Regions from separate parts of the Enterobacter sp. genome, predicted to be linked through region 3. Evidence: predicted binding sites of a transcription regulator. Region 3 holds the regulator's gene; each other region holds the start of a gene.

Region 1 (7,766 bases), on a different contig from region 3:
TATTTCCCAGCAGGACCACGCCCCAGAGCCGAATCAATAAACCGAAATTCCCGAGTGTGGGGTTTTGCATCACCGGCAGAACCGCGGTCACCGTGTTTTCAGTAAATAGCTGCTGGCGGGCCATGATGACAATAATAAAGCCGAAGGTATAACCGAGGTTCTCGAGTAAAAAACCGCCGGGTACGCCCTCCAGCTGCACATGAAATATCCCTTTCGCAAGCAGAGATGCGCCCATTGAGAGCCCTGCAGCGATGGCTGACCAGAAGAGAGCCATCGCGTCGCGCTCCATCTCTTTTTCACCGTCCTGGCGGATATGCTCGTGAATGGCCATCGCGCGGGAAGGGAGTCGATCTTCGTCAATTTCTATTTTCTCGCCGCGCGCTTTCTCCTCGCTTTCAATTTCAAGTTCCTCATTGCTTTCGCCAATTTTTTCTTCGCCCACTTCTTTCATATATGCTCCCGGAGATTGATCTTTCTGTTAAGCGTAGCGGCTTTTGTCGGGATGCCTGTGGGGATGCTCTTAAATTGGCAGCAATGACAACAAAGGTGATACATCTCTTTCAAAGGCATTATAAAATTGCCAGCGAAACGAATTCTAAAAGCCAGGCTATTCTGAGATCAGAGTCACGGTGGTTACTGCCCGTAATTGTGCTCATAGACATCGGTAAACGTGCTGTTACAATCGCTTGCACGTTTACAGACGGAGCATCAGGCTCCGTTACGGATGGCAATCAACGATAGCCATACTGAACAGGGAGATATTTATGAAACTTCGGCTGTCGGCGCTTGCGCTGGGCGCGACGATGCTTGTGGGCTGCGCCAGCTCTGGGGAGCAAACGGGCCGCTCCGATCCTCTCGAAGGATTTAACCGCTCCATGTATAGCTTCAACTACAACGTGCTGGACCCGTATGTGGTTCGCCCGGTGGCAGTGGCATGGCGCGATTATGTTCCACAGCCCGCGCGTAACGGGTTAAGTAACTTTACCAGTAACCTCGAAGAGCCGGCGGTAATGGTGAACTACTTCCTGCAGGGCGACCCTTATCAGGGGATGGTCCACTTTACCCGCTTCTTCCTGAACTCCATTCTGGGGATGGGCGGCTTTATTGACGTCGCAGGCATGGCGAACCCGAAACTGCAGCGTGAACAGCCGCACCGTTTTGGTAGTACGCTGGGGCATTATGGTGTCGGTTACGGCCCTTACGTTCATCTGCCGTTCTATGGCAGCTTCACCGTGCGTGATGACGGCGGTGATATGGTCGATACGCTGTATCCGGTTCTGTCATGGCTGACCTGGCCGCTTTCGGTGGGTAAATGGACGGTAGAAGGGATTGAAACCCGCGCGCAATTGCTCGACTCTGATGGCCTGCTGCGCCAGTCTTCCGACCCGTACATTATGGTACGTGAAGCGTACTTCCAGAATCATGACTTTATTGCCAACGGCGGTAAGCTGAAGCCGGAAGAGAATCCAAACGCGAAGGCGATCGAAAACGAACTAAAAGATATCGATTCTGAGTAAATAAAAAAGGTGAGCAATGCTCACCTTTTTTGATTCTGTCGCGGTTAGAACGCGTAGTTGAAGTTCGTACCGAACAGCCAGGCTTTACCTTCAGAGGTAAACTCGTAAGGGCCTTCCTGGAACGTCACTTTCTGACCGTGCATATAAGATACGCCCGCATCGATGGATGCATTCTCGTTGAACGCATACGTCGCGCCCGCGCTTAACCAGAAACGGTCCTGATCCGGAATGGAAATGGAACGTTTGTCTGCCGGAACCGGGCTGTCGTCAAATGCGATACCGGAGCGGAAAGTCCAGTTTTTATCGTAGTAGTAGGTGGTACCCAACGCAATACGATAGGCGTCGTGGAAGCTTTCGTCCTTATAGAACAGCGTCTGGCCATTGGTTCCGGTCGCTTTCAGCTCCTGGAACTGGCTCCAGCTGGTATAGGCCAGGCTATAGTGGATAGCCCATTGCGGTGCTACACGGTTGTAACCGGACACTTCCCACATTTCTGGTAAATGCAGTGACAGTGAACCTGGAACGGTCTGGTTGGACGTTCCCCAAGGAATGGTTGTACCCGCACCAGGAACCAGGTTGTTCACAGGCTTCAGGATGCCGCTCTTGTAATCGCCGTCGAAGTCAATTTTCACTTCGGAACGATAGGTCAGGCCCCAACGGTTGTTTTTGTCCAGCTCGTACAGGATACCGGCGTTCCAGCCATAGCCCCACTCATCACCTTCAAGACTGGCAATTTTATTGCTGTTTTTAGGCAGGCGTGCAGTCTGTTCCCCGGAATAACGTTCGATTTTGGCATCGGCGTAGACGGCATCAAAGCCCAGACCAAAGCTCCAGTTATCGTTCAGGCGATACGCACCGCTCAGGTTGAGGTTCAGCGTAGTAAGGTCTGTTTTACCGCCGTATTCACCAGCCGGGTAGTTGTTATTGAACTCGGTAGCCAGGCCGTAGTTAGACGTTACGGATGCACCCCAGCCAAACTGTTCGTTAATAGGCGCAACGAAGTGCAGGTTGGGGATCCATGCTGTTGGGGCAATGTTGTCCGCTTTAAGGCTCGCACCCGTATAAGGCGACTTACCAGAAACGTTGACATCAGGGTCGATATAAACCGCACCGGCAGAGAAAGTCGGACGATCGAACATCATGATCAACGCGGGGTTACGACTCGCGTTACCCGCATCATCAGCAATAGCGCCTTCCCCGGAATACGCACGGCCAAGGCCAGAGGAAGAAAATTCGTTTAACTGAAAGCCCGCTGACCAGGCGGAAGTGGAGACGAGTGCCACTGCGACTGCCAGCGCAGTCTTGTTGAACAGGGTTTTCTGGCTCATGACCATAACCTCATTGAGTTATTTTTATTCAATAATTGTTACATACCGTAACAGGAGCGCGAAGTGTAGGGTCTGAGGTATGACAGACAAATCAGACCAGTGGCCAGAGTATAGGTCTGACCAGCCAGAATGTTGCAAGTTTGTTTATTAATATTTTCAAACATGTTTCGCGAAACGAGATCTGGTTGGCAAAATTGTGACCATCGCGACTCACCCAAAAGGGTGGTTTTTGTTCTGGATCATTTTTTAGTGTGATATTGGTCACTTATCCGTTTTTGCGCCATTAACGGCTGGAGAGAGCCCGCGCCGGGGCGTAAAATATCAGCATCGTGTTTATCTCGCGCGCTGCGCGAATACAGAGGAAATTGAGCTATGAGTAAATGCAGTGCTGATGAAACCCCGGTTTGCTGCTGTATGGATGTTGGGACCATCATGGACAACTCCGATTGCACCGCGTCTTACAGCCGTGTGTTCACTAACCGTGCCGAAGCGGAAGAGACCCTGGCCGCGCTGAGCAAGCGTGCGCGTGATGTTGAATCCGATCCGTGTGAAATCAAGTCGACCTTTACCGAAGTGGAAGGCGGCGTGAAGCTGGACATCGACTTTGTTTTCTCCTGCGAAGCAGAAACGCTGATTTTCCAGCTGGGTCTGCGTTAATTTCTGCGGCCTGATGCCCTCACCCCGACCCTCTCCCACGGGAGAGGGCGCAAACATTAAAAACGGTAACCGACGGGTTACCGTTTTGCTTTTACCTTTCGCACCCGGCAACAAACCGCACAAATGCCTCTGTCATACAGGGGCATTTTCTTTTTCTTCTCTGTGTTTTAGCTCGCACTTTTTCGTTTCCCCGATTGGCTGAATGTAAAAAAATGGTTAAGACTATTATCAGGTCAGACCACTTTATGTTTGCGAAAAATTTTTTACAGGGGAGTGTTATGAGTCAGGCATTACCGCTAATTACCCGTCAGGGCGATCGCATTGCCATAGTCAGTGGATTGCGAACGCCATTTGCGCGTCAGGCAACGGCGTTTCATGGCATACCGGCCGTTGACCTGGGGAAAATGGTAGTGGGGGAGATGCTGGCTCGCAGCGAAATTTCGCCTGAGGTCATCGAGCAGCTGGTGTTCGGTCAGGTCGTGCAGATGCCTGAAGCTCCCAATATTGCGCGGGAAATCGTACTCGGTACCGGGATGAACGTGCATACCGATGCCTACAGCGTCAGTCGCGCCTGCGCAACCAGTTTCCAGGCCGTGGCTAACGTCGCTGAAAGCCTGATGGCGGGCACTATTCGCGCCGGAATTGCAGGTGGGGCAGACTCCTCTTCGGTGCTGCCGATTGGGGTCAGTAAAAAGCTGGCGCGTATCCTGGTCGATGCCAACAAAGCCCGTACGACGGGTCAGAAACTCAAACTCTTCTCGCGTTTACGTCTGCGCGATCTGATGCCCGTGCCACCTGCCGTAGCGGAATACTCCACTGGCCTGCGCATGGGCGATACCGCCGAGCAGATGGCTAAAACCTACGGCATTACCCGTGAGCAGCAGGATGCGCTGGCGCATCGTTCACATCAGCTTGCGGCAAAAGCCTGGTCGGAAGGCAAGCTGACCGATGAGGTCATGACCGCCTATGTTCCCCCCTACCGTGAACCGCTTGTGGAAGATAACAATATTCGCGGCACCTCGACGCTGGCGGATTACACAAAGCTGCGCCCGGCGTTTGACCGCAAGCACGGCACGGTGACGGCGGCGAACAGTACGCCGCTGACGGACGGGGCCGCCGCCGTGATCCTTATGACCGAATCCCGCGCGAAAGAGCTGGGCATCACTCCCCTGGGCTATTTACGCAGCTATGCCTTCACCGCCATTGATGTCTGGCAGGACATGTTGTTAGGTCCGGCATGGTCCACGCCGCTGGCGCTGGAGCGCGCGGGGCTGACGATGGCTGATTTGACCCTGATTGATATGCATGAAGCGTTTGCCGCGCAGACTCTGGCAAACGTTCAGCTACTGGCAAGCGAGCGTTTCGCGCGCGATGTGCTGGGCCGCGCCCATGCCACAGGCGAAGTGGATCAGAGTAAGTTCAACGTGCTGGGTGGTTCTATCGCCTACGGTCATCCGTTTGCCGCCACCGGTGCGCGAATGATCACGCAAACATTACATGAACTCCGTCGCCGCGGCGGCGGGTTTGGCCTCGTTACCGCCTGTGCGGCGGGTGGCCTTGGCGCAGCAATGGTTCTGGAGGCTGAATAATGGATATGCCATCTGCATTTAATCTGACGGTTCGCCTCGATAACGTGGCCGTTATCACTATTGATGTGCCTGATGAAAAGATGAATACCCTGAAGGCCGAATTTGGTGTTCAGGTGCGCGCGATGCTAAAGCAGATCCGCGAAAACAAAGCCATTCGCGGCCTGGTGTTTATCTCAGCCAAACCCGACAACTTTATAGCCGGGGCGGATATCAACATGATCGACCGGGCGCAAAACGCACTGGAAGCCGAAGAGCTGGCGCGTCAGGGCCAGCAGGTAATGTCGGAGATCAACAGCCTGCCGATCCCGGTTATCGCAGCGATCCACGGCGCCTGTCTGGGCGGCGGGCTTGAGCTGGCGCTGGCATGTCACAGCCGGATTTGTACTGACGATGCAAAAACCATCCTGGGCCTGCCGGAAGTGCAGCTGGGCCTGCTGCCTGGCTCCGGCGGAACGCAACGACTGCCGCGCCTCGTGGGCGTCAGCACGGCGCTGGAGATGATCTTAACCGGTAAACAGCTGCGCGCCCGTCAGGCGCTAAAAGCCGGTCTGGTCGATGACGTCGTGCCGCAGTCTATTTTACTGGAAGCCGCCGTCGAGCTTGCGCTGAAAGGGCGTCAGGCAAAACGTCCTCTGCCGGTCCGTGAGCGCGTGCTGGCTGGTCCGCTGGGAAGAACGCTTCTGTTCAACATGGTGGGTAAAAAGACGGAACAAAAAACCAAAGGCAACTACCCGGCGGCAAAGCGGATCCTGGAAGTGATCGAAACCGGGCTGTCGCAGGGAAGCAGCAGCGGCTATGCCGCGGAGGCCAAAGCCTTCGGCGAACTGGCGATGACGCCGCAGTCACAGGCGCTGCGCAGCATCTTCTTCGCCAGCACAGACGTGAAAAAAGATCCCGGCAGCGAGGCTGAGCCTGCACCGCTGCGTGCCATTGGCGTACTGGGTGGGGGGCTCATGGGCGGCGGTATCTCTTTTGTTACCGCCAGCAAAGGCAAATTACCTGTACGTATCAAAGACATTAACCCTAAGGGGATCAACCACGCGCTGCAGTACAGCTGGCAGAACCTTGATCAAAAGGTCAAACGCCGCCATATCAAAGCAAGCGAGCGTGATAAAACCCTGGCGATGATCTCCGGTACGACGGATTACAGCGGTTTTGCGCACCGCGATCTGGTGATTGAAGCCGTGTTTGAAGATCTGGCGCTTAAGCAGCAGATGGTGGCAGACGTTGAGCAACATTGTGCTCCGCATACCATTTTTGCCTCCAATACGTCGTCATTACCGATTGGCGATATCGCGGCGAAAGCCGCGCGTCCGGAGCAGGTGATTGGGCTGCACTTCTTTAGCCCGGTCGAAAAAATGCCGCTGGTGGAAGTCATTCCACACGCGACGACCAGTCCGCAAACCATCGCCACGGTAGTCAAACTTGCGAAGAAGCAGGGGAAAACGCCGATCGTAGTAGCAGATAAGGCCGGCTTCTACGTCAACCGCATTCTGGCTCCCTATATTAATGAAGCCATGCGGTTGCTGACGGAAGGCGAGAAGATCGAGTACGTCGACGAGGCGCTGGTAAAGTTTGGTTTCCCCGTAGGCCCAATCCAACTTTTGGATGAGGTGGGAATAGACACCGGCACTAAAATTATACCAGTGCTGGAAGCAGCATACGGCGATCGTTTCAGCCCACCTGCAAATATTGTTTCTGCGATTTTGAAGGACGATCGCAAAGGCAGAAAAAATGAACGCGGTTTCTATCTTTACGGCGCGAAAGGGCGTAAAAGCAGAAAACAGGTCGACCCTTCTGTTTATGGACTTATTACGACTTCTGGTCAGGGAAAACTCTCCGCCGTTCAGTGCGCTGAGCGCTGCGTGATGATGATGCTCAATGAAGCGGCGCGCTGCTTTGGTGAGCAGGCGATCAAGAGCGCGCGCGATGGCGACATTGGTGCGGTATTTGGCATTGGTTTCCCGCCGTTCCTTGGCGGCCCGTTCCGTTACATGGATACGCTCGGCGCGGGTGAAGTGGTTGCAATCCTGCAACGTCTGGCTTCGCAGTATGGTCCACGGTTTACACCGTGTGACCAATTATTGCAGATGGCGGAACGGGGCCAGACATTTTGGCCAGCAAGGGAAACTGTCCTCGTAAGCTGAGGTCAAAGAAGGGTAAATCCTGAGGTGAAGGAACCTGTTCTGGCGATTTTGTAAACAGAGATTGACTATACTTACGCCATTGAGGTAAAAAACAGCGTTTCATTCACCGAATGGATCAGGCACAATGCCCGGCCATCGGGTTTTCTACCTCTCAGCATTTATCGCGGGTAGTTAACGCCGGTGATTCTGGTTAACAAAAGCGGTGCAATATGCAAGTTTTTATCATGCGTCACGGCGACGCGGCACTCGATGCCGCCAGTGACTCAGTACGTCCTTTGACCGTCTGTGGCTGCGACGAATCTCGTCTGATGGCGACCTGGCTTAACGGTCAAAAAGTGGACATCGAACGCGTTCTGGTGAGTCCGTTCCTGCGTGCAGAACAGACGCTGGACGTGGTAGGGGAGTGTATGAACCTACCATCCAGCGTGGATGTCCTCCCTGAACTCACCCCGTGTGGCGATGTAGGCCTTGTCAGCGCTTATCTTCAGGCGCTGTGCAATGAAGGTGTCGCTTCCGCACTGGTCATTT
Region 2 (7,766 bases), on a different contig from region 3:
CTCCCGTGAACCAGCGGGATAGAGTGAAAGACAAAGACCGGGAAAAACTAAAGCGCCCTTATGTGGCGCTTTAGTTCTTTATGTGCTTTTTGCCGCGCAATCTCAATCCTCTTCCAGCAGCCGTGCCCCCGTCCCCTGCTCGCCCAGTTTGTCCCCGGGGTTACGCAGCGGGCAGTCACTGCGCGACAGGCAGCCGCAGCCGATGCAGCCATCCAGCTCGTCACGCAGAGCGACCAGCGTGTGAATACGCCTGTCCAGCTCTTCACGCCACTGGGACGACAGCTCTTTCCACTCTTTCGGACTCAGCGTGTGCCCTTCCGGCAGTACCCCAAAGGCCTCACCGATCGTGGCCAGGGGAATTCCGATTCGTTGCGCAATTTTGATTATCGCCACGTAGCGGAGCACGTCGCGAGTATAGCGACGCTGGTTACCCCCGTTACGGATGCTCTTGATTAACCCTTTGCTTTCATAGAAGTGGAGCGCCGATACCGCAACGCCGCTTCGCTTCGCCACTTCACCGGGAGTTAAAAGCGCTTTAATTCGCGGCAATCTCTTTTCCATAAAACCTCTTTACCTCAAGTTAACTTGAGGAATTATACTCACCCGCAGAGAAAACGACGAATTAACCGAGATAGTTGTATCTACAGAGGGGCAACCTTATGTCGCATCAGCAGATTATTCAGACGCTTATTGAATGGATTGATGACCATATCGACCAACCGTTGAACATTGATGTGGTCGCGAAAAAGTCGGGCTATTCGAAATGGTATTTACAGAGAATGTTCCGCACGGTCATGCATCAGACGCTGGGTGAGTACATTCGCCAGCGCAGACTTCTGCTGGCAGCGCAGGCGCTACGCTCAACGCAGCGGCCCATTTTTGATATCGCGATGGATCTTGGCTATGTGTCGCAACAAACCTTTTCCCGCGTGTTTCGCCGCGAGTTTGACCGTACGCCGAGCGACTATCGCCACCAGTTGAATTAATCACTCTCAGTGCAAAGGCTGCTGCTGCCAGGTCATAAATTCCTGGGGCGGCATCGCTTTCGCGAAGTGCCATCCCTGACAAAACTGGACGCCGCGCTTCAACAGCCAGCTCACCTGCTCTGCCGTCTCTACCCCTTCCGCAATGGTTTTCAGGCGCAGGCTCTGCGCCATCTCGATAATATGCTCGGCGATCAGGTGGCTGGTACTGTTGGTCGTTAAGGTATCAATAAACGATTTATCAATCTTCAGGATATCCACGTTCAGCGAGTAGAGGTTGTGCAGGTTCGAGTAGCCGGTACCGAAGTCATCGATCGCGACTTCATAACCCGCCTGACGGAAAGCCTGAATCACCGGCGTGGTTTTTGGCACATCAATAAAACCACGTTCCGTCACTTCAATTTTGATTTGCTGCGCGCGGACGGCGTAGTGGCGAGCCTTGTCGGAAATCATAGCGATCAGCCGCGAGGAGTGAAAATCCGTGGCCGACAGGTTAATCGAAATATAGAGATGCGGATGCTCGGCCAGGAAATGGCCCAGATCGTTGAACACCTCCTCAACGACATAGTCCGTAATCCGCTCGCTCATTCCCTCATTTTCCGCCAGCGGAATAAACTCAGCCGGGCTCATCACCTGCCCGTTAAAACCCGGCCAGCGTAACAACGCTTCCGCACCCACACACTGGTTGTTCTTGATATCAATAATCGGCTGATAGTGGACGCAAAGCTGTCGCTTGTTCAGCGCCCGGTGCAGTAAGCGCCCCGGTGAATTAAGCTCACGATGGGTACGGGACCATACCAGCAAAATAATAATGCTGCAGATCATGCCCAGCGGTAGCGTCAACGTCGCCTGGTGATAAAGCGTTTCATAAAAGCGTTTATTCGATGTCGACACAATGGCCGCAATAGGTCTTTTGGGAGACGTTACTATCGTATAAAAGCGGTTATCTTTTTGAAATACCGATTCCTTATCTCGAATCATCGAATTTAATAAAGAAACATTGGCTTTCTGGCTAACCGAAAAGAAAGCATTGGTTACCGTGTCGTACACCCCCCACGAGAGAGAATGATCCGCGGACATGACTTCGCTGTATGAAAGCGGATTGACGACCACCACATAATTTCCGCGCTGCATATATGTCATTTTATAGCCATTATAAAATGGGGTATCGCGATAATAATAGATAGCGACGTCAGGTTTACGCGTGTAATTAGCGACAGGAATAGCGTAGGGATGATCCGGTGTAAAAACGGTCGAACAAAGAAAATTCTGACCTTCAGCGTAAATTAAATCGGCGACAAACAGGCGGCCACGAACAACGTTCAGCATATATTGACGGTGTCCCGGCGTGCAAAGCTCACCCTGATATTTTTCAGCCTCGTCCCGGGCCAGCTCAACTTGTTGAATAACCAGCTCTGTTTTGTCCAAAGCCAGTTCAGCAAATGTGCGTAGCTGTGCGCTTGTTTCAGACACGGCGCGTAGCTGGGCAAACCATAGCGCAAGCATCACCGGCAGCATAACTACCATGATGATCCCTACCACCCTGAGCATTTTGCGCTGCGCGCTACGATTCATTTCCCGCCCTATATCCCTGCATGTTGTACGCCTGTAGTAATGAAGGCCGGATGCTTTGTTAAACAGGTGATTACGTTGCATGAATCATGCAAAGTTAGCAACTGACTTTTAGTATTAAAAATCTTAAATTTCGTTATGACGATAATATTTTCCCGTAAGTTAAACTGTAAGTATTCGTTCCGTTTCAATTAAGGGAAATAATTATCCAGCCCGCCGGGGCCGACGGAAAGATAACACAACAGGCGATCGTTGATTAAGCCAAACGTCTGACAGCATGAAAAAAGTACAACATCGTCATGACGTTTTATGCTATTTGCGCCGGGTACTGTGTTTGTTGATTTATAAATAATCAGTCTTGACCACAGTATTTTCAGTAATGGCGGAGAATAACGCCCCTGTTATAAAAACCGAATTTGCGGTATCCCCACTTACCCGACGGTCGTTTCCGGCACGTTGTGGGTTCACTTCCTCATGCGCCGAGGCTGGTCCTGCCTACAGAATCGCTTTTCCTGAGGAATAAAATCCTCTTTTTTGATCGCACTGGCACTGGCGAATAAATCATCAATTGTGATATAGTTCACACATATTTTGTAACGAGAAACACTGTTTCATTCAGTTCGTCTGTTTTGTAGAGGATGGGTTTTATGGCAACCATTACTACCAGCATGGTTCTTCTGCGCTGGCCTTTGTTGAGTGCGGTACTGATGTTTTTAGCCAGCACGCTGAACATTCAGTTTCGTAAATCTGACTATGCGGGTCTTGCTGTCATCAGCACCCTGCTGGGGCTGGGCGCTGCCTGCTGGTTTGCAACGGGTCTGCTTGGTATCACCCTGTTGGATATCGCTGCCGTCTGGGAAAATATTAAAGTGGTGATGGTTGAGGCGATGAGCCACACGCCGCCAGACTGGCCGATGGTGATTACCTGATCCCTTACGGAATAAAAAAACCCAGACGATGGTCTGGGTTTTTTGTTTAGCACGCGGAAATCAGAACGGAATGTCGTCGTCGAAATCCATTGGCGGTTCGTTAGACGGCGCCGGAGCAGACTGCTGCTGCGGACGAGACTGTGCTCCGCCGCTGAACTGGTTGCCACCCTGCGGCTGCTGAGGCTGACCCCAACCGCCCTGCTGCTGGCTCTGACCGCCACCTGCAGGTGCGCCGCCGCCCTGACGGCCACCCAGCATCTGCATGGTGCCGCCCACGTTGACCACTACTTCAGTCGTATACTTCTCAGCTCCGGACTGATCGGTCCATTTGCGGGTACGCAGCTGGCCTTCGATATAGACCTGAGAACCTTTGCGCAGATATTCTCCGGCCACTTCGGCCAGTTTGCCAAACAGCACAACGCGGTGCCATTCGGTCTGCTCTTTCATCTCACCGGTCGCTTTATCACGCCAGGATTCGGAAGTAGCCAGCGTAATGTTGGCAACTGCGCCACCACTCGGCATGTAGCGTACTTCCGGGTCCTGGCCCAGATTACCGACGAGAATCACCTTGTTTACGCCTCTGCTGGCCATGTTCGTGTCTCCTGAATACGTTTCTTAATAGTGTAAACGCGCGAGTGTACCATTTCCATGCTGCACTTTGATAGTTGCGTAGCACGTTCCAGAGTTCTCCCGCAACTCAACATTGTTACACAGCGAATCAGAAAATGCATTCCAATACTGTATATTCAAACAGGTCAAATTGTGTCATAATTAGCCGTTTCTGACAGCCGTTTGTCCTTCAAACAAACCAGGCAATCCGTGTTCCAACCGGGAAAGGTGAATGGATAAGATCGAAGTTCGGGGCGCCCGCACCCACAATCTCAAGAATATCAACCTCATAATCCCTCGCGACAAACTCATTGTCGTGACCGGGCTTTCGGGGTCTGGCAAATCCTCACTGGCTTTCGACACTCTGTATGCCGAAGGACAGCGTCGTTACGTTGAATCGCTCTCGGCGTACGCTCGTCAGTTCCTGTCACTGATGGAAAAACCGGATGTCGACCATATTGAAGGGTTGTCACCTGCTATCTCTATTGAGCAGAAGTCCACGTCGCATAACCCGCGCTCAACGGTCGGTACCATTACCGAAATTCATGACTACCTGCGTCTGCTGTATGCCCGCGTGGGCGAGCCGCGCTGCCCGGACCACGACGTCCCGCTGGCGGCGCAAACCGTGAGCCAGATGGTCGATAACGTGCTGTCGCAGCCGGAAGGCAAGCGCCTGATGCTCCTTGCGCCAATCATCAAAGAGCGTAAGGGCGAACACACCAAAACGCTGGAAAACCTGGCAAGCCAGGGCTATATCCGCGCCCGTATCGACGGCGAAGTGTGTGACCTGTCCGATCCACCAAAGCTGGAGCTGCAGAAGAAGCACACCATCGAAGTGGTGATTGACCGCTTTAAGGTGCGCGACGATCTCGCCACGCGACTGGCGGAATCCTTTGAAACGGCGCTGGAACTCTCTGGCGGCACGGCCGTGGTCTCCGACATGGACGATCCAAAAGCGGAAGAGCTGCTCTTCTCCGCCAACTTTGCCTGCCCGATTTGCGGCTACAGCATGCGCGAGCTGGAACCGCGCCTGTTCTCCTTTAACAACCCGGCGGGCGCGTGCCCGACGTGTGACGGCCTGGGCGTGCAGCAGTATTTCGATCCGGATCGCGTGATCCAGAACCCGGAGCTGTCGCTGGCGGGCGGGGCCATTCGCGGCTGGGACAAGCGTAACTTCTACTACTTCCAGATGCTGAAATCGCTGGCAGAACACTACAAGTTCGACGTTGAAGCGCCGTGGGCCAGCCTGAGCCCGAACGTGCACAAAGTGATCCTGTTCGGTTCCGGTAAAGAGAACATCGAGTTCAAATACATGAACGATCGCGGCGATACCTCCGTGCGTCGCCACCCGTTCGAAGGGGTGCTGCACAACATGGAGCGCCGCTACAAAGAGACTGAATCCAGCGCGGTGCGCGAGGAGCTGGCGAAGTTCATCAGCAACCGCTCCTGTGCCACCTGTGAAGGAACGCGCCTGCGCCGCGAAGCGCGCCACGTGTTTGTGGAAAACACGGCGCTGCCGACCATCTCAGACATGAGCATCGGCCACGCGATGGACTTCTTCAATAACCTGAAGCTCTCCGGCCAGCGCGCGAAAATAGCCGAAAAAGTGCTGAAAGAGATTGGCGATCGCCTGAAATTCCTGGTGAACGTCGGCCTGAACTACCTGACGTTATCCCGCTCGGCAGAAACGCTCTCCGGCGGTGAAGCGCAGCGTATACGTCTGGCGAGCCAGATTGGCGCGGGTCTGGTAGGCGTGATGTACGTACTGGATGAGCCGTCCATCGGCTTGCACCAGCGCGACAACGAGCGTCTGCTCGGCACGCTGGTCCACCTGCGCAACCTCGGCAACACGGTAATCGTGGTCGAGCACGATGAAGATGCGATCCGCGCGGCTGATCACGTGATCGATATTGGTCCGGGCGCAGGCGTACACGGCGGGCAGGTGGTTGCAGAAGGGACGCTGAAGGACATCATGGCGGTGCCCGAATCGCTGACCGGTCAGTACATGAGCGGCAAGCGTAAGATTGAGGTGCCAAAACAGCGCGTAGCGGCAGATCCAGAAAAAGTGCTGAAGCTGACCGGCGCGCGCGGCAACAATCTCAAAGACGTCACCCTGACGCTGCCTGTTGGCCTGTTTACCTGTATCACCGGCGTATCCGGTTCCGGTAAATCGACGCTGATCAACGATACGCTGTTCCCGATTGCGCAGACGGCGCTGAACGGCGCGACGCTGGCCGAGCCGGCGCCGTACCGTGACATCCAGGGGCTGGAGCATTTCGACAAAGTTATCGATATTGACCAGAGCCCGATTGGCCGTACCCCGCGCTCTAACCCGGCAACCTATACCGGCGTCTTCACGCCCGTACGTGAACTGTTTGCCGGTGTGCCGGAAGCACGCTCCCGCGGCTATACGCCAGGACGTTTCAGCTTTAACGTACGCGGTGGCCGCTGCGAAGCGTGCCAGGGCGATGGCGTGATCAAGGTTGAGATGCACTTCCTGCCGGATATCTACGTGCCGTGCGACCAGTGCAAAGGCAAGCGCTATAACCGAGAAACGCTGGAGATTAAGTACAAAGGCAAGACCATCCACGAAGTGCTGGACATGACCATCGAAGAGGCGCGCGAATTCTTTGATGCCGTTCCTGCGCTGGCGCGTAAGCTGCAGACGCTGATGGACGTGGGCCTGACCTACATTCGTCTGGGGCAGTCGGCAACCACGCTGTCCGGCGGCGAAGCGCAGCGCGTGAAGCTGGCGCGCGAGCTGTCAAAACGCGGCACCGGTCAGACGCTCTACATTCTGGACGAGCCGACCACCGGCCTGCACTTTGCCGATATCCAGCAGCTGCTCGACGTGCTGCATCAGTTGCGCGATCAGGGCAACACTATCGTGGTCATCGAACATAACCTGGACGTGATTAAAACCGCGGACTGGATTGTCGATCTCGGCCCGGAAGGCGGCAGCGGCGGCGGTGAAATTCTCGTCTCCGGTACGCCAGAGACGGTTGCAGAGTGCGAAGCCTCGCACACTGCGCGCTTCCTTAAACCGTTGCTGTAATTGTCACACGGAGAGCTGCTGTCGGGTCGTTTCCGGCAGCAGCTCAACCGCCTGCTGATAGGACGCGTCCACCAGGTAGTAAATTTGCGAGCCTGGAATCGATCCATCCAGATAGACGGTGCTCCAGTGCGCCTTATTCAGGTGCTTGCTCGGCCTCACGTCATCATGCTGTTGACGTAGCAAATCAGCCAGTTCAGGGCTGGTTTTCAGCGACGCCGCAGGACGGCCTTCCACCTCTTTCACCATCGCAAACAGCACATCCCCCACCTTAACCTGCGTGGCTTTCCAGTCGCTATGGACGCTCTGCTCCGCGCCGGGCTTGCTCATGCAGTACTGAAGTATCTCCGAAATTGTCATCCTTATTCCCCTTGTAGCGTGGCGATAATTTTACGCGAACCACCGTGAATGCGATGCTCTCCCAGCCAGATCCCCTGCCACGTTCCCAACAGCAGTCGCCCGTTGTGAACCGGCAGCATAAGCGATACGCCCAACAGGGAGGATTTAATATGCGAAGGCATATCGTCTGCCCCCTCATAGTCATGCTCATAAGGGGCGTTGTCCGGGACGCTCTTCAGAAAATGATGCTCCATGTCGGACCGGACGGTGGGATCGCAATTT
Region 3 (7,766 bases):
ACCAAATGCCGTGATGCGGACGCTGACGCCATGCCACCGACGAAATGGTGTGCATGGTGTTCAGATGCCCCAGCACGCGCTGCAAGTGCTGCTCCAGCGTGCTCATTGGCCCGTGGGTCAACGTCTCCGGCGCTTCCAGAATGTTTGAGTCTCCCGACTCGCCCGGCGCGTCATACTCCAGGCGCTGCTGGCACCTCTGCAACGCAATTTCACATGACTGCAGATAGCGCTGCGCCAGGTCCGGCGTCAGCATCGTGTGCTCGCGCGCCAGCGTGGTCATGGCGTTAATGTGCTCGACGATAAACTGGCTGTGCGTCACCCAGAGCTTCATATCGGCAAGATAGTGCGAGTTAAAGCCTGGCTCCTGCATCGCCTGGTTGAGCGAGTTGAAAAGGGCGTTGTGCGCCTGGTTGACCTTCATGCGCTGATACGCCAGCGGGGACGGCTGCGGGTCGTCGCTCAGGATCAGGCGAATGGCCTGCTGGTCGGCCTCCAGCGCGTCGTGGGCGTTCTGTCTCAGCAGCCCGCTCTGCCATTGCGGCCAGAGCCAGACCATGCCGCCAAAGGCAATCAGGCAGCCGATCAGAGTATCAATCAGCCTGGCGACAATAAACTGTTCGCCATTGAGCGTAAGCAGCTGCAGGGTATATACCGCCGTCACCGTAAAGCCCACCATCGCCCAGCCGTAGTTTTTGCGGATAATTAGATAGCTCACCAGCGTGATCGCCAGCATCCCTGCAAGGGTATAGCCTTCCGGCACGTGGAAGTGCAGCGTCACGCCCGCAATGATCAGTCCGGCCATGGTGCCGCCCGCCCGGTGCAGAATACGCACCCGCGTGGCACCGTAGCCGTTCTGGGTGACAAACAGCACGGTCATTAAGATCCAGTAGGGCTTCGGCAGATGCAGCGCCATGCCCATCAGGCTGGCGGTACTGAGCATCACGCTAATCCTTGCGGCGTTGCGCAGGGCGGAAGATTTAAAAGAAAGATAGCTTTTGAGCGCGGGCAATAACGGCAGCCGTTTTTGCTTATCCGCCATCAGGTCTCGTGGATAAAGCGGACGCTGGGTGCGCAACACCCGGGCGATGCGGCTGAAGTGCCAGGCGGCAAACTGTCCGACCGGGTTATCCGGATGCTGGCGGGCGATTTTCTCCAGCGCGCCGAGCTGTTTATCCATGTTAAAGCGCGTGGGGTAGCGGTGATAGAGAATATCATCGGCCAGCACCCGCAGGCGTGCGGAGACGGACTGCGCGTTCCAGCGGATCACCGCTTCGGCGTGGCTGCGCTCGACCAGCTTTTGCACCTCCTGCGGATGATGAAGGCTAACGGAGATATGTTCCTGCAGATCGAGCCCGACCTGGAAGGTGCGCAGCAGCCGTTTGTATTCGTGATTCTTGTTGGCGGTGAGCATGTGTAGCTGCTGATAGCACTGGCTTATGAGATCCACCACCTTCTGCTGGCGCGTCAGCAGCGGCGGTAAGGATTTTTCCGGATCGGTATGCTGAGTGAGCAGGGTGTATTTGGCCTCGCAGTAATCCGCAAGCTGCACATAGAGCAGGCTCAGGGATTCGCGCAGCGGCTGTTCCCGCCACAGCCAGAACCAAAACCAGTTAAACAGCCCGTACCACAGCGTCCCCAGAGCGTAGATCAGCAGCGGCTCCCACACCGGCATATTCCCGGCGAGACTCAGCGTGAAGATGGCCGCAATCAGCGACGCGGGAAGCAGGCGAGCGTGCAGCGAACTGATTTCCGCCGTGACGCCGAGGGTCATCGCCAGCACGGTCAGGATCAGCGGCAGCGGGATATCACGAGCCAGTAAAAGCTGTACGGCGAGGCTACAGCCCGCAAACAGGCAGCCGCCAACGATCAGGCGTTTGAAAAAGCGCTTATGCGGCGTGTCCAGACCGGCGATGTTGCAGCAGGCGGGCACGAGGGAAAACAGCAGGCCCTGCTGAAGATGTCCGAGGATCAGACCTATGGCCACAGGAAGACACAACACCAGCGTTTGTCGCAGTGCGTAGTTAACTTCCGGGTGATAGATCAGCCTGCGCCACATGGGGAATAGAGACAAAAACGGCGTGACACCTGGCGATGGCACGCCGTTTAAGCGGAATTAACGCGTTCCGTAGACCACGATGGTTTTACCGTGGGCGGAGATCAGGTTTTGATCTTCCAGCATTTTCAGGATACGGCCCACTGTTTCACGGGAGCAACCGACGATCTGACCAATTTCCTGACGGGTAATTTTAATTTGCATGCCGTCCGGGTGGGTCATGGCGTCTGGCTGTTTCGCCAGGTTCAGCAGGGTCTGCGCGATACGGCCGGTAACGTCCAGGAAGGCGAGGTTACCCACTTTCTCTGAGGTGACCTGCAGACGGCGCGCCATCTGGGAAGAAAGACGCATCAGGATGTCAGGGTTAACCTGAATCAGCTGACGGAACTTCTTGTAAGAAATTTCAGCCACTTCACATGCTGTCTTTGCTCGAACCCAGGCGCTACGTTCCTGGCCCTCTTCAAACAGGCCCAGTTCACCGATGAAATCGCCCTGGTTCAGATAAGAAAGGATCATCTCTTTCCCTTCTTCATCTTTGATCAGCACTGCCACCGAGCCTTTAACGATGTAATACAACGTTTCCGCTTTTTCACCCTGGTGAATCAGCGTGCTCTTAGATGGGTACTTATGAATGTGGCAATGAGACAAGAACCATTCGAGAGTCGGGTCTGTTTGCGGTTTGCCAAGCACCATGCGCTGTTATCCTCTGTTATAAGCTGTCACCAGAGTCATCAGATGCATCCGGACTCTGGGGTTGCAATCGAATTCTTACCCATACCCTGGGAAGTCGGCTACCGTAACGTTTCGCAGCCAGTAAAGTTTGATGTCCTCTGCATACATGTGTAACGTCAATGTATTACTGTAGCATCCAGAGTGTTTTAGCATAGCTTTCGCCGCGTGTCTCCTGGTGTCTCGCTTCAGCATGATGCAGGTCGCCTTCCATTGCGAGAAATGTAACGCACGCGTAATCTGTCACCAAAAATGCAACGTTGGAGTTTAAGAATATGCAAGCGCGCGTGAAATGGGTTGAAGGTTTAACGTTCCTGGGCGAGTCCGCGTCAGGGCACCAGATTTTAATGGACGGTAACTCCGGCGATAAAGCGCCAAGCCCAATGGAAATGGTGCTGATGGCGGCAGGCGGATGCAGCGCCATTGACGTGGTGTCGATTCTGCAAAAAGGTCGTCATGACGTGACGGATTGTGAGGTTAAACTCACCTCAGAACGTCGTGAAGAGGCGCCACGTCTGTTCACTCATATTAACCTGCACTTTGTGGTCACGGGTAAAGAACTGAAAGATGCGGCGGTTTCACGTGCGGTGGACCTGTCTGCGGAGAAGTACTGCTCTGTAGCGTTAATGCTGGAGAAAGCGGTAAAAATCACGCATTCGTATGAAGTGATCGAGGCTTGATTGATGGGGCATCGTGCGTGTTGATGCCCTCACCCTAACCCTCTCCCACAGGGAGAGGGAACATGCTCACGCAATCTGTTTCCCTTCCATCAGTCGCTCCACCAGCGGCGTCATGATGAGCTCCATCGCCAGCCCCATTTTTCCGCCCGGTACGACCAGTGTATTCATGTGCGAAATAAACGAGCCCTGCAGCATGGCCAGTAGCCAGGGGTAATCAATGCCTTCGAGATTGCGGAAATGAATCACCACAAAGCTCTCATCCAGGGATGGGATACTTTTGGCGGCAAACGGGTTGGAGGTATCCACCGTCGGCACGCGCTGGAAGTTGATATGGGTGCGGGAGAACTGCGGCGTCAGGAAGTTGATGTAATCTTCCATGGAGCGTACCACCGAGTCCATTACCGCCTCTCGCGAATGGCCACGTTCGCTCATGTCGCGCGTCAGCTTCTGGATCCACTCCAGGTTCACGATAGGGACCACACCGACCAGCAGGTCCACGTGGCGCGCCACGTCGTGTTGCGGGGTGACCACGCCGCCGTGTAATCCTTCGTAAAACAGGACGTCAGTGGGTTCCGGCAGCGGTTGCCATGGGGTAAAAGTTCCCGGCACCTGATTCCAGGGAACGGCTTCATCATAGGTATGCAGATACTTGCGGGACTGCCCTTTGCCGCTCTGACCGTACTCGATAAAGGTTTGTTCCAGCAGGCCGAAGTCGTTGGCCTCCGGGCCGAAGTAGCTGATGTGTTTACCCAGATCGCGCGCCTTACGGATGGCCATGTCCATTTCCGGACGCGTGTAGCGGTGAAAGCTGTCGCCCTCGACCTCCGCCGCACGGAGATTCAGCTGGGCGAAAATCTTGCGAAATGCGAGGCTTGTGGTGGTGGTTCCCGCACCACTCGATCCCGTAACGGCAATAACCGGATGTCTGGCAGACATAGCAACTCCCTGACTGAAAAGGGTGGAAGATCAGCCGTGAAACGCGTTGCGGGGCATGATATTGACCGTCTCATGCAGTTCTGACCACACCAGCACCACGTCGCCGCTTTTCAGCTGGCGCTTTACATCGTTGACCTTTTGCTCAAGCGAGCGTTCCTGTTCACCATAATCGGTGCCTTCGCGTAATACAAAGCTTTCAATCAGATTATCGAGCGTTTCGGGAGCCAGATCCTGCCAGGGAATAATCATTTTGCACCGTCAAGATAAGGGGTTAGCCAGTCAGGAATACGCGCCTCAAGCCACATTTTCGGGCGGCGCAGCGTGCCGCCGATAAACCCGACGTGGCCGCCGTGCTCGGTCAACTGATAGTGAACGTTGTCGGGCAGGAATTCCTGCGCGGGAATCGAGTGATGATCCATAAACGGGTCATCTTTGGCATGAATAATCAGCGTTGGCTGCGTGATCTTGCTGAGCAGCGGCATGGCGCTGCACTGACGATAATAGTCAATCGCATCGGCGAAGCCGTGAATTTTCGCGGTGATCAGGTCGTCGAACTCGCGAATGCGGCGTACCTTTTTCAGCTGGCGCAGGCTGACCGGCAGGGTATCCGGGTAGGCCTTCAGTTTACGTGCCGCGTTGGCCTTCAGGAGGTTGAGGAGGTAACGCTGGTAGACGCGGGAGAAGCCTTTATCCATATGGTAGCTGCACTGCTCGAGCATAAACGGCGCGGAGACAATGACGGCGGCCTCCAGCGGCACGCTTTCGCCCTCTTTGGCCAGCAGACAGGCCAGCATATTGCCGCCCAGCGAGTAGCCCACGGCGGCCGTTGGCACGGTGCCATAATTTTCCCGCAGCCAGTGTAAAAACCACGTCCCGTCTTCTGTTTCACCCGAGTGATAAATGCGTTTCTGACGATTCGGTTCGCCGCTACAGCCGCGAAAATGCATCACCACGCCGAGCCAGCCGCGCGCTTTTGCCGCTTCAATTAGCCCATGGGCATACGGGCTGTGCAGGCTGCCTTCCAGACCGTGAAAGACCACCAGACGCGGCTTATGGCGAGCCTGTTCCGGCGCTTCGCTCCAGGCGAGATCCAGAAAATCACCGTCTGGCAGGTCAAGCCGTTGCCAGTGCGGGGTGAACTGAACCTTGCGGCGGATCAGTCGTGGCAGCATGGTCTGCAAATGGGGATTGGCCACGCCGCGCATAGGCACGAACTCAGTGCTGTCTTCGGCCGCAATGTCGAAGTCTGATGGAATGATTTGGGTCATAAGCGCGATGCTGATTCTTGTCGGAAATTTACGATACTTTCCGAATTGTACCCCGTTTAAGCTGGATTTCCGAACCCGGTACGGATTCTGTTCTTAAAACGGGGTAAACAGGTCAGTCAGCCTGCAGCATCGCTTCCAGCTGTTCCTGCGCGTCGAGCCACGCTATCTCACACTCTTCAAGGCTGGATTTGGTCTTCGCCTGGGTTTGCAGGCAGTCCGTCAGTTCAGCTTTACGGCTCTGGTCATACAGGCCGCTGTCGCCGAGCTTCTCTTCAACATCGGCAAGCGTGGCGTTGAGCTTTTCCATCTCTTTTTCGAGACGGGCTATCTCTTTACGCAGCGGCTGCGTCTGGGTGCGCAGCTCCGCTTCACGGCGCTTCTGGTCTTTACGTGCCTGCGCGCTGTTGGCGTTGTCTTTCGCTGACTCTTCCGGCTGGTTCTCCTGCTTCTGCACGTCCGTCAGCCACTGCTGGTAGTCTTCCAGATCGCCATCGAACGGTTCCACTTTGCCATCGTGCACTAAGTAGAGATCGTCCGTGGTGGAGCGGATCAGGTGACGGTCGTGCGAAACCACAACCAGCGCGCCTTCGAACTCAATCAGCGCTTCGGTCAGCGCCTGACGCATATCGAGATCCAGGTGGTTGGTCGGTTCATCGAGTAGCAGCAGGTTCGGACGCTGCCAGACGATCAGCGCCAGCACCAGACGGGCTTTTTCGCCCCCGGAGAAGCGCTCGGTGTTTTCAGTGACCTTATCGCCCTGGAAGCCGAAGCCGCCGAGGTAGTCGCGCAGCTTCTGCTCCATCTCCTGCGGCGCCAGACGCGCGAGGTGCTGAATCGGGGATTCATCCGCGCGTAAAAATTCCAGCTGATGCTGGGCGAAGTAACCCAGCTTGATGCCCTTCGCCAGGCCAATTTCACCCTTGACCGGGTTAAGCTCGCCCGCCAGCAGTTTGATCAGCGTCGATTTACCGGCACCGTTGCGTCCCAGCAGACCAATACGTGAACCCGGCACCAGGTTGAGCTTGATGGAGTCGAGAATAATGCGGTCGGCATAGCCCGCGCTGACTTTTTCCATCTTCAGCAGCGGGTTCGGCAGGCTTTCCGGGGCGCGGAAGCTGAAATGGAACGGGTTGTCGACGTGCGCCGGGGCGATCATCTCCATGCGTTCCAGCATCTTGATGCGGCTCTGGGCCTGCTTCGCTTTTGAGGCTTTGGCCTTGAAGCGATCCACGAAGCTCTGCAGGTGCGCCACGCGCTGCTGCTGGCTTTCGTACATGGACTGCTGCTGGGCAAGGCGCGTCGCGCGCTGGCGCTCGAAGGAGCTGTAGTTGCCGGTGTACTCGAACATCGTTTGCTGTTCGATATGAATGATTTTATCCACCACCGGGTCGAGGAAGTCTCGGTCGTGGGAGATCAGAATCAGAGTGCCCTGATAGCTCTTGAGCCACTTCTCCAGCCAAATAACCGCATCGAGATCGAGGTGGTTAGTCGGTTCATCGAGCAGCAGCAGGTCAGAGCGGCAGATCAGCGCCTGCGCCAGGTTGAGGCGCATACGCCAGCCGCCGGAGAAGTCGCTGACCGGGCGTTCCAGCTGTTCATTGCTGAAGCCCAGGCCGTGCAGCAGGCTGGAGGCGCGGGAGCGAATGGTCCACGCGTCAATGGCGTCCAGCTTGCCGTGAACGGTGGCGATGGCGTGGCCGTCGTTGCGCTCGTTAGCGGCGTTAAGTTCCGCTTCGAGCTTACGGTACTCACGATCGCCGTCGATAACATAGTCGAGTGCCGGTTCGCTCAGCGCGGGCGTCTCCTGGTTCACCCAGGCGAGCTGCCAGTTCCCCGGGAAGGTGAAGTTACCGCCATCCGCGCTAATCTCGTTTTTCAGCAGCGCCAGCAGGGTGGATTTACCACAGCCGTTTTTGCCGACCAGACCCACTTTCTGGCCCGGGTTGATGGTAGCAGTGGCGTTATCCAGCAGGACGCGCACGCCGCGACGAATTTGTAACGAGGAGAAAACAATCATAGAAGCGCCGTATGTTCCGACTATGTTAATTTGTCATTATGATAATGTAAGGTGTGGGCCATTTTCCGCACCGGGCCGCCATG
Region 4 (7,766 bases), on a different contig from region 3:
GGGGTACTTCATGTGGAACTACGGCGCGACGCAGGTCGACGCCGGTACGCTGGGGATTATGAACAACGTGCATGTCCCGGCAGGGCTGCTGGTCAACCTTGCCATCTGGCAGCAACAGCCGCACTGGCCAAGCTTCCTTATTGGGGGAGCGGTGATCCTGGCTTCGCTGTGGGTCCATCGACGCTGGGTCGCTCCGCGCTCCGCACAAACGGAAGATGGTCGCACGCGTGGTTCCGCGCTGAGCGAATAAACGCCTCCGTAATCGGCTGACGCTGCTCGCCATCGCGCACGGCGGCGTACAGCCGGCTCCACAGTCCTTCACCCAGGGTTTTGGTGACCACCAGGCCCTGGCGTTCAAAACTCTCCACCACCCAGTGCGGCAGCGCCGCGATACCCATGCTGGCCGCCACCATCTGAATCAGCAGCAGGGTGTTATCCACGCTTTTCAGCTGCGGGCTAATGCCCGCGGGCTGCAGGAAGTGACGCCAGATATCCAGACGACTGCGCTGAACCGGGTAAATCAGCAGCGTTTCCGTCGCCAGGTCTTCCGGCGTGATGCGCGTTTTGGCCGCCAGCGGGTGGTCCGGCGCCAGCACCAGGCGCACCTCATAATCAAACATCGGCGAATAGTGCAGGCCGCTGCGCGGCAGAATGTCAGAGGTCATGACCAGATCCAGCTCGCCCTGCTGCAGCGATGGCTGCGGGTCGAACGTCACGCCGGATTTAAAGTCCATCTCCACCTGCGGCCACTTCTGGCGGAAGTTCTCAAGCGCGGGGGTCAGCCACTGAATACAGCTGTGGCACTCAATAGCGATACGCAGTTTGGTCTGCTGCGGTTCGTTACACGCCTGCAGCGCGCTCGCGATTTGCGGCAGAACCTGATTCGCCAGCTGAAGGAGAATTTCACCCTGCGGCGTAAAGCGTAGCGGCTGGCTTTTACGCACAAAAAGACGGAAGCCGAGGCGTTGTTCCAGATCGCTGAACTGGTGAGAAAGGGCGGACTGTGTCTGGTGCAGCGTGGCCGCAGCAGCCGCGAGCGAACCGCAGTTTCGCAACGCTTGTAGCGTTTTCAGGTGTTTAATCTCGATCATGAAAGTCCTTCACTTCGCCATGAACATTTTGCGCTTGAGGAATATACAGTACCTGCCAATTATAGAAGTGTAAACATCTGGACGTCTAAATAACGAATTTCACAAGGGGTACACCATGACAATCCGCAATCACACTCTCGGTTTCCCTCGCGTTGGCCTGCGTCGCGAGCTGAAAAAAGCGCAAGAAAGCTACTGGGCGGGTAACGCCACGCGTGAAGAGCTGCTGGCGGTGGGACGCGAGCTGCGCGCCCGCCACTGGGATCAGCAGAAGCAGGCGGGCATTGACCTGCTGCCGGTGGGCGATTTCGCCTGGTACGACCATGTTCTGACGACCAGCCTGCTGCTTGGCAACGTGCCGGCTCGTCATCAGAACAAAGATGGATCGGTAGATATCGATACCCTGTTCCGCATCGGCCGTGGCCGTGCGCCAACGGGTGAGCCAGCGGCAGCGGCGGAAATGACTAAGTGGTTTAACACTAACTATCACTATATGGTGCCGGAGTTCGTAAAAGGTCAGCAGTTTAAACTGACCTGGACGCAGCTTCTGGATGAAGTGGACGAAGCGCTGGCGCTGGGCCACCAGGTTAAACCCGTGCTGCTGGGGCCAGTGACCTATCTGTGGCTGGGGAAAGTCAAAGGCGAGCAGTTCGATCGTCTGAGCCTGCTGAAGGACATTCTGCCGGTCTACAAACAGGTGCTGATTGAGCTGGGCAAACGCGGCATTCAGTGGGTGCAAATCGACGAACCGGCGCTGGTGCTCGAGTTGCCTCAGGAATGGCTCGATGCCTTCAAACCGGCGTATGATGCGCTCACCGGGGAGGTGAAGCTGCTACTGACAACCTATTTCGAAGGCGTGACGCCGAACCTGAACACGATTACCGCGCTGCCGGTGCAGGGCCTGCACGTAGACCTTGTACACGGTAAAGATGATGTGACGGAGCTGCATAAGCGCCTGCCCGCAGACTGGCTGCTCTCCGCCGGTCTGGTGAATGGCCGTAACGTCTGGCGCGCCGATCTGACCGAGAAATATGCACAAATCAAAGACATCGTCGGTAAACGTGAGCTGTGGGTGGCCTCGTCCTGCTCGCTGCTGCACAGCCCGATCGACCTGAGCGTGGAAACCCGTCTCGACCCTGAAGTAAAGAGCTGGTTTGCCTTCGCGCTGCAAAAATGTGAAGAGCTGGCCCTGCTGCGCGACGCGCTGAACAGCGGCGACACGGCGGCAATTACCGAATGGAGCGCCCCGATCCGGGCGCGCCGCCACTCCGCGCGCGTGCATAACCCGGCGGTGGAAAAACGTCTGGCGGCCATCACCGCCCAGGACAGCCAGCGCCAGAGCCCGTATGAGGTGCGCGCCGAAGCCCAGCGCGCCCGCTTCAATCTGCCTGCGTGGCCGACCACGACGATTGGTTCCTTCCCGCAGACCACCGAGATCCGCGGCCTGCGTCTGGACTTTAAAAAGGGCAATCTGGATGCGAATCACTACCGCACCGGGATCGCGGAACACATCAAGCAGGCGATTATCGAGCAGGAACGCCTTGGGCTGGACGTGCTGGTGCACGGTGAAGCAGAGCGTAATGACATGGTGGAATACTTTGGCGAGCACCTGGACGGCTTCGTCTTTACCCAGAACGGCTGGGTGCAGAGCTATGGCTCCCGATGCGTGAAGCCGCCGGTGGTCATCGGTGACGTCAGCCGTCCGGAAGCGATCACGGTTGAGTGGGCGAAGTACGCCCAGTCCCTGACCGACAAGCCGGTGAAAGGCATGCTCACCGGTCCTGTGACCATTCTTTGCTGGTCCTTCCCGCGTGAAGACGTGACCCGTGAAACCATCGCCAAACAGATCGCCCTGGCGCTGCGTGATGAGGTGGCGGATCTGGAAGCCGCAGGCATTGGCATTATTCAGATTGACGAACCGGCCCTGCGCGAAGGTCTGCCGCTGCGTCGCAGCGACTGGGACGCCTACCTGCAGTGGGGCGTGGAGGCGTTCCGCATCAACGCCGCGGTGGCGAAGGACGACACTCAGATCCACACCCACATGTGTTACTGCGAATTTAACGACATCATGGATTCTATTGCCGCGCTGGACGCCGACGTGATCACTATTGAGACCTCGCGTTCAGATATGGAGCTGCTGGAGTCGTTTGAAGAATTCGACTACCCGAACGAAATCGGGCCGGGCGTGTACGACATCCACTCCCCGAACGTGCCGAGCGTGGAGTGGATTGAAGCCCTGCTGAAAAAAGCGGCCCAGCGTATTCCGGCAGAGCGTCTTTGGGTAAACCCGGACTGCGGACTGAAAACCCGCGGCTGGCCTGAAACCCGCGCAGCGCTGGCGAACATGGTGAAGGCAGCGCAGAATTTGCGTCAGGCGTAGGGGTATTGGATGGCCCGGTAAGGCGTAACCGCCTCCGGGCTTATTGTTATTACGCTTTCTTACCGCCGTACTGGCTAAACCACGCCAGCATTCTCTGCCAGCCATCTTTGGCTGATTCCGCGTGATAGCTCGGACGATAATCGGCGTTAAACGCATGCCCGGCATCCGGGTACACCACAATCTCCGCCTTCGCATTGGCCGCACGCAGCGCATGGCGCATGGTTTCTACCGAATCCAGCGAAATACCGGTGTCCTGACCGCCATAAAGCCCTAACACGGGGGCATTTAACTCGGTGGCGATATCGACGGGATGTTTAGGCGAATTCAGCGTTTTTTCACCCACCAGTTTGCCGTACCAGGCGACAGCAGCTTTGAGCTGCGGGTTATGCGCGGCATACAGCCAGCTAATGCGACCGCCCCAGCAGAAACCGGTGACCAGCAGACGATGCGGATCGCCGCCGTTGCGCGCCGCCCAGCTGGCGACATGATCGAGATCGGCCAGCACCTGCGCGTCCGGGACTTTGCTGACCAGGTTGCTGAGCAATGTTGGAATATCACTGTAGTCGTTCGGATTGCCCTGACGGAAGTAGAGCTCTGGCGCAACGGCCAGATACCCTTCCAGCGCCAGCCGGCGGCAGAGGTCGCGAATGTGTTCGTGAACACCAAATATTTCCTGAATCACAATCACGATGGGTAGCGGACCCTCTGCCGATTTTGGTCGGGCGTGATAAGCAGGCATATTCTCCCCCTGCGAGGGAATAGAGGTCTCGCCCGCGGTAATTGCCGCTTCTGGAGTCGACACGATGGTTGAAGCATGTGGGGCCGCAGCAGGTGCAAAACCGGTTTTTTCAGTCATGGCATTCTCCGTACCAATGAGTTAGCGCAAAGGTAAATATAGACACCAGGTTAACAACTCACAGTGCCTTAAACGGTCTATCTTTTGTGCAGCACCTGGCGATATAACTTGTTAATGTGATGTAAATCACTTTTTTATGGAAATTCAATGTAACCATTTTCATTCATGGTGAGGTTCGTCACGAAAATATGCTTACTGCTTCTGTAAAGTACCGTTTTACTTCTTCTGACTAACCGACCCACAGAGGAGTCACCTATGTCTAAGTCTGATGTTTTTCATCTCGGCCTTACTAAAAACGATTTACAAGGGGCTACGCTCGCCATCGTCCCTGGCGATCCGGAGCGTGTGGAAAAGATCGCCGCGCTGATGGATAAGCCGGTCAAGCTGGCTGCCCATCGTGAGTTCACCACCTGGCGCGCAGAGCTGGATGGCAAAGCGGTGATCGTGTGCTCTACCGGTATCGGTGGTCCGTCTACGTCTATTGCTGTTGAAGAGCTGGCGCAGCTGGGCATCCGCACTTTCCTGCGTATCGGTACGACCGGTGCTATTCAGCCGCATATCAACGTCGGCGACGTTCTGGTCACGACCGCGTCCGTCCGTCTGGACGGCGCAAGCCTGCATTTTGCACCAATGGAATTCCCGGCAGTGGCTGATTTCGAATGTACCACCGCGCTGGTTGAAGCTGCGAAATCCGTAGGCGCAACCACTCACGTGGGCGTAACCGCGTCTTCCGACACCTTCTACCCGGGCCAGGAGCGTTACGATACCTTCTCAGGCCGCGTGGTTAGCCGTTTCAAAGGCTCAATGGAAGAGTGGCAGTCCATGGGTGTGATGAACTACGAAATGGAATCCGCAACGCTGCTGACCATGTGCGCAAGCCAGGGTCTGCGTGCCGGTATGGTGGCGGGCGTTATCGTCAACCGTACCCAGCAGGAGATCCCGAACGCCGAAACCATGAAGCAGACCGAAAGTCATGCAGTGAAAATCGTGGTGGAAGCAGCGCGTCGCCTGATCTAGTCCTCTCTTCTTAAATCAAAGGCCGACACGTTCGGCCTTTATTTTTTGCGTAGCGCCTCGCAGGAAAACCCTTTCAAACTGGACGTTTATACAGCACAATTCTATTTTGTGCGGGTAATACGTTGATGCAGGGGGCATTGTGGATATCTCAATCCTGATTTACGCGGTGATTGCGTTGGTGAGCTTAGGGATTGGCTGGCTGATTTCCAGCTACCAGCATGCGCAGCAGAAGGCCGACCAGCTGGCTGAGCGAGAAGAGATGGTCGCTGATTTAAGCGCTATAAAACAGCAGCTTGCGCTGAGCGAACACTGGCGCGATGAGTGTGAGTTGCTCAACAACGAGCTGCGCAACCTGCGTGATATCAACACGTCACTGGAGGCCGATCTCCGCGAAGTGACCACCCGCCTTGAATCCACCCAACTGCATGCGGAAGACAAAATCCGCCAGATGATCAACAGCGAGCAGCGTCTCAGCGAACAGTTTGAGAATCTCGCGAACCGCATTTTTGAGCACAGCAACCGCCGCGTTGACGAACAAAACCGCCAGAGCCTGAACAGTCTGCTGACGCCCCTGCGTGAACAGCTGGACGGCTTCCGCCGTCAGGTACAGGACAGCTTTGGTCAGGAAGCCCGTGAGCGGCACACCCTGGCTCATGAGATTCGTAATCTTCAGCAGCTGAATGCCCAGATGGCACAAGAAGCGGTCAACCTCACCCGAGCGCTCAAAGGGGACAACAAAACCCAGGGCAACTGGGGTGAGGTGGTGCTGACCCGCGTACTGGAAGCTTCTGGTCTGCGGGAAGGATATGAATACGAAACGCAGGTGAGTATCGAAAACGACGCCCGCTCACGAATGCAGCCGGATGTGATCGTGCGGCTGCCGCAGGGCAAAGATGTGGTGATTGACGCTAAAATGACGCTGGTGGCGTATGAACGTTACTTTAATGCGGACGATGACTACACGCGCGAGTCAGCTCTGCAGGAGCACATTGCCTCCGTACGTAATCAAATTCGCCTGCTCGGCAGAAAAGACTACCAGCAGCTGCCGGGTCTGCGCTCGCTGGACTATGTACTGATGTTTATTCCTGTAGAGCCCGCGTTTCTGCTGGCACTCGACAGGCAGCCTGAGCTTATAACCGAAGCGCTCAAAAATAATATTATGTTGGTCAGCCCCACCACGCTGCTGGTGGCGTTACGCACCATTGCGAACCTGTGGCGCTATGAGCACCAGAGTCGCAACGCGCAGCAGATTGCCGATCGTGCCAGCAAGCTGTACGACAAAATGCGCCTCTTTGTGGACGACATGTCTTCAGTCGGGCAAAGCCTGGATCGTGCGCAGGATAACTATCGCCAGGCGATGAAAAAACTCGCCTCCGGACGTGGCAATCTGCTGGCGCAGGCTGAATCATTCCGCAGTCTGGGAGTAGAAGTTAAACGCGAGATTAATCCGGAATTGGTCGAGCAGGCCACCGCCCAGGACGACGAGTTTCGCCTGCGAGAAGGGGCGAACGAACAAAAGACAAACAGTGAAGACAACACGTTAGCGGCGGATTCATCACCAGACGAGATTCCAGCGCGTTTTTTTCGCGGTGGTTGAAACGTAGGGCAAACGCGCCCAATCTGATACACTTCACGAACATTTTACTGATAAGCAGGCTCTAAGATGGCTGACGATTCACAAGACACAACGCACTTTGGCTTTCAGACTGTCGCCAAAGCGCAGAAAGCTGACATGGTGGCCCACGTATTTCATTCCGTGGCGGCGAAGTACGATGTGATGAATGACCTGATGTCGTTCGGCATTCATCGCTTGTGGAAGCGCTTCACCATTGACTGTAGCGGCGTGCGTCGCGGACAAACGGTGCTGGATTTAGCTGGCGGTACGGGCGATTTAACCGCGAAATTCTCTCGTCTGGTGGGTGAAACCGGTCGCGTTGTTCTCGCCGATATTAATGACTCCATGCTGAAAATGGGACGCGAAAAGCTGCGTAACATCGGTGTGGTGGGGAATGTTGAATATGTGCAGGCAAACGCCGAAGCGCTGCCGTTCCCGGACAATACCTTTGACTGCATCACTATCTCCTTCGGTCTGCGTAACGTGACCGATAAAGAAAAAGCGCTGCGCTCCATGTACCGCGTGCTGAAGCCGGGTGGACGCCTGCTGGTGCTTGAATTCTCCAAACCGATTATTGAGCCGCTGAGCAAAGCTTACGACGCCTATTCCTTCCACGTGCTGCCGCGCATCGGTGAGCTGGTGGCTAACGACGCTGAAAGCTACCGCTATCTGGCGGAATCTATCCGTATGCACCCGGATCAGGACACATTAAAAGCCATGATGCAGGATGCAGAATTTGAGAACGTTGAATATTTCAACCTGACGGCGGGTGTCGTCGCGCTGCATCGCGGTTACAAGTTCTGAGTGGAG

What was found. Region 3 encodes CRP, which controls carbon source genes, mostly activating them, when cyclic AMP is high. Its sites were predicted from a motif close to ATGTGANNNNNNTCACAT; they were not measured.
Region 1: a site for CRP is predicted at 3,095-3,112, ahead of ACWYRJ_RS00850 (YfcZ/YiiS family protein). Genes of this name have one in related genera too.
Region 2: a site for CRP is predicted at 3,124-3,141, ahead of ACWYRJ_RS07755 (YjcB family protein). Genes of this name have one in related genera too.
Region 4: a site for CRP is predicted at 4,439-4,456, ahead of udp (uridine phosphorylase). Genes of this name have one in related genera too.

What each region holds. Positions count from the first base shown of each region.
Region 1 is NZ_CDRQYH010000002.1:9,068-16,833, forward strand. Features, by position in the region: gene ACWYRJ_RS00835 (formate/nitrite transporter family protein) at 1-451, opposite strand, end outside; gene mlaA (phospholipid-binding lipoprotein MlaA) at 765-1,517, shown strand; gene fadL (long-chain fatty acid transporter FadL) at 1,562-2,845, opposite strand; gene ACWYRJ_RS00850 (YfcZ/YiiS family protein) at 3,218-3,502, shown strand; gene fadI (acetyl-CoA C-acyltransferase FadI) at 3,781-5,091, shown strand; gene fadJ (fatty acid oxidation complex subunit alpha FadJ) at 5,091-7,238, shown strand; gene sixA (phosphohistidine phosphatase SixA) at 7,448-7,766, shown strand, end outside.
Region 2 is NZ_CDRQYH010000017.1:47,390-55,155, forward strand. Features, by position in the region: gene soxR (redox-sensitive transcriptional activator SoxR) at 103-561, opposite strand; gene soxS (superoxide response transcriptional regulator SoxS) at 660-986, shown strand; gene ACWYRJ_RS07750 (EAL domain-containing protein) at 993-2,558, opposite strand; gene ACWYRJ_RS07755 (YjcB family protein) at 3,203-3,484, shown strand; gene ssb1 (single-stranded DNA-binding protein SSB1) at 3,545-4,075, opposite strand; gene uvrA (excinuclease ABC subunit UvrA) at 4,326-7,148, shown strand; gene ACWYRJ_RS07770 (MmcQ/YjbR family DNA-binding protein) at 7,152-7,505, opposite strand; gene ACWYRJ_RS07775 (secondary thiamine-phosphate synthase enzyme YjbQ) at 7,508-7,766, opposite strand, start outside.
Region 3 is NZ_CDRQYH010000005.1:94,439-102,204, forward strand. Features, by position in the region: gene ACWYRJ_RS03235 (YccS/YhfK family putative transporter) at 1-2,056, opposite strand, end outside; gene crp (cAMP-activated global transcriptional regulator CRP) at 2,114-2,746, opposite strand; gene ACWYRJ_RS03245 (OsmC family protein) at 3,058-3,462, shown strand; gene ACWYRJ_RS03250 (phosphoribulokinase) at 3,529-4,398, opposite strand; gene ACWYRJ_RS03255 (YheU family protein) at 4,429-4,647, opposite strand; gene ACWYRJ_RS03260 (hydrolase) at 4,644-5,666, opposite strand; gene ACWYRJ_RS03265 (ABC transporter ATP-binding protein) at 5,779-7,683, opposite strand.
Region 4 is NZ_CDRQYH010000013.1:51,892-59,657, forward strand. Features, by position in the region: gene ACWYRJ_RS06490 (carboxylate/amino acid/amine transporter) at 1-250, shown strand, start outside; gene metR (HTH-type transcriptional regulator MetR) at 138-1,091, opposite strand; gene metE (5-methyltetrahydropteroyltriglutamate--homocysteine S-methyltransferase) at 1,207-3,468, shown strand; gene ACWYRJ_RS06505 (dienelactone hydrolase family protein) at 3,518-4,324, opposite strand; gene udp (uridine phosphorylase) at 4,580-5,341, shown strand; gene rmuC (DNA recombination protein RmuC) at 5,481-6,938, shown strand; gene ubiE (bifunctional demethylmenaquinone methyltransferase/2-methoxy-6-polyprenyl-1,4-benzoquinol methylase UbiE) at 7,005-7,760, shown strand.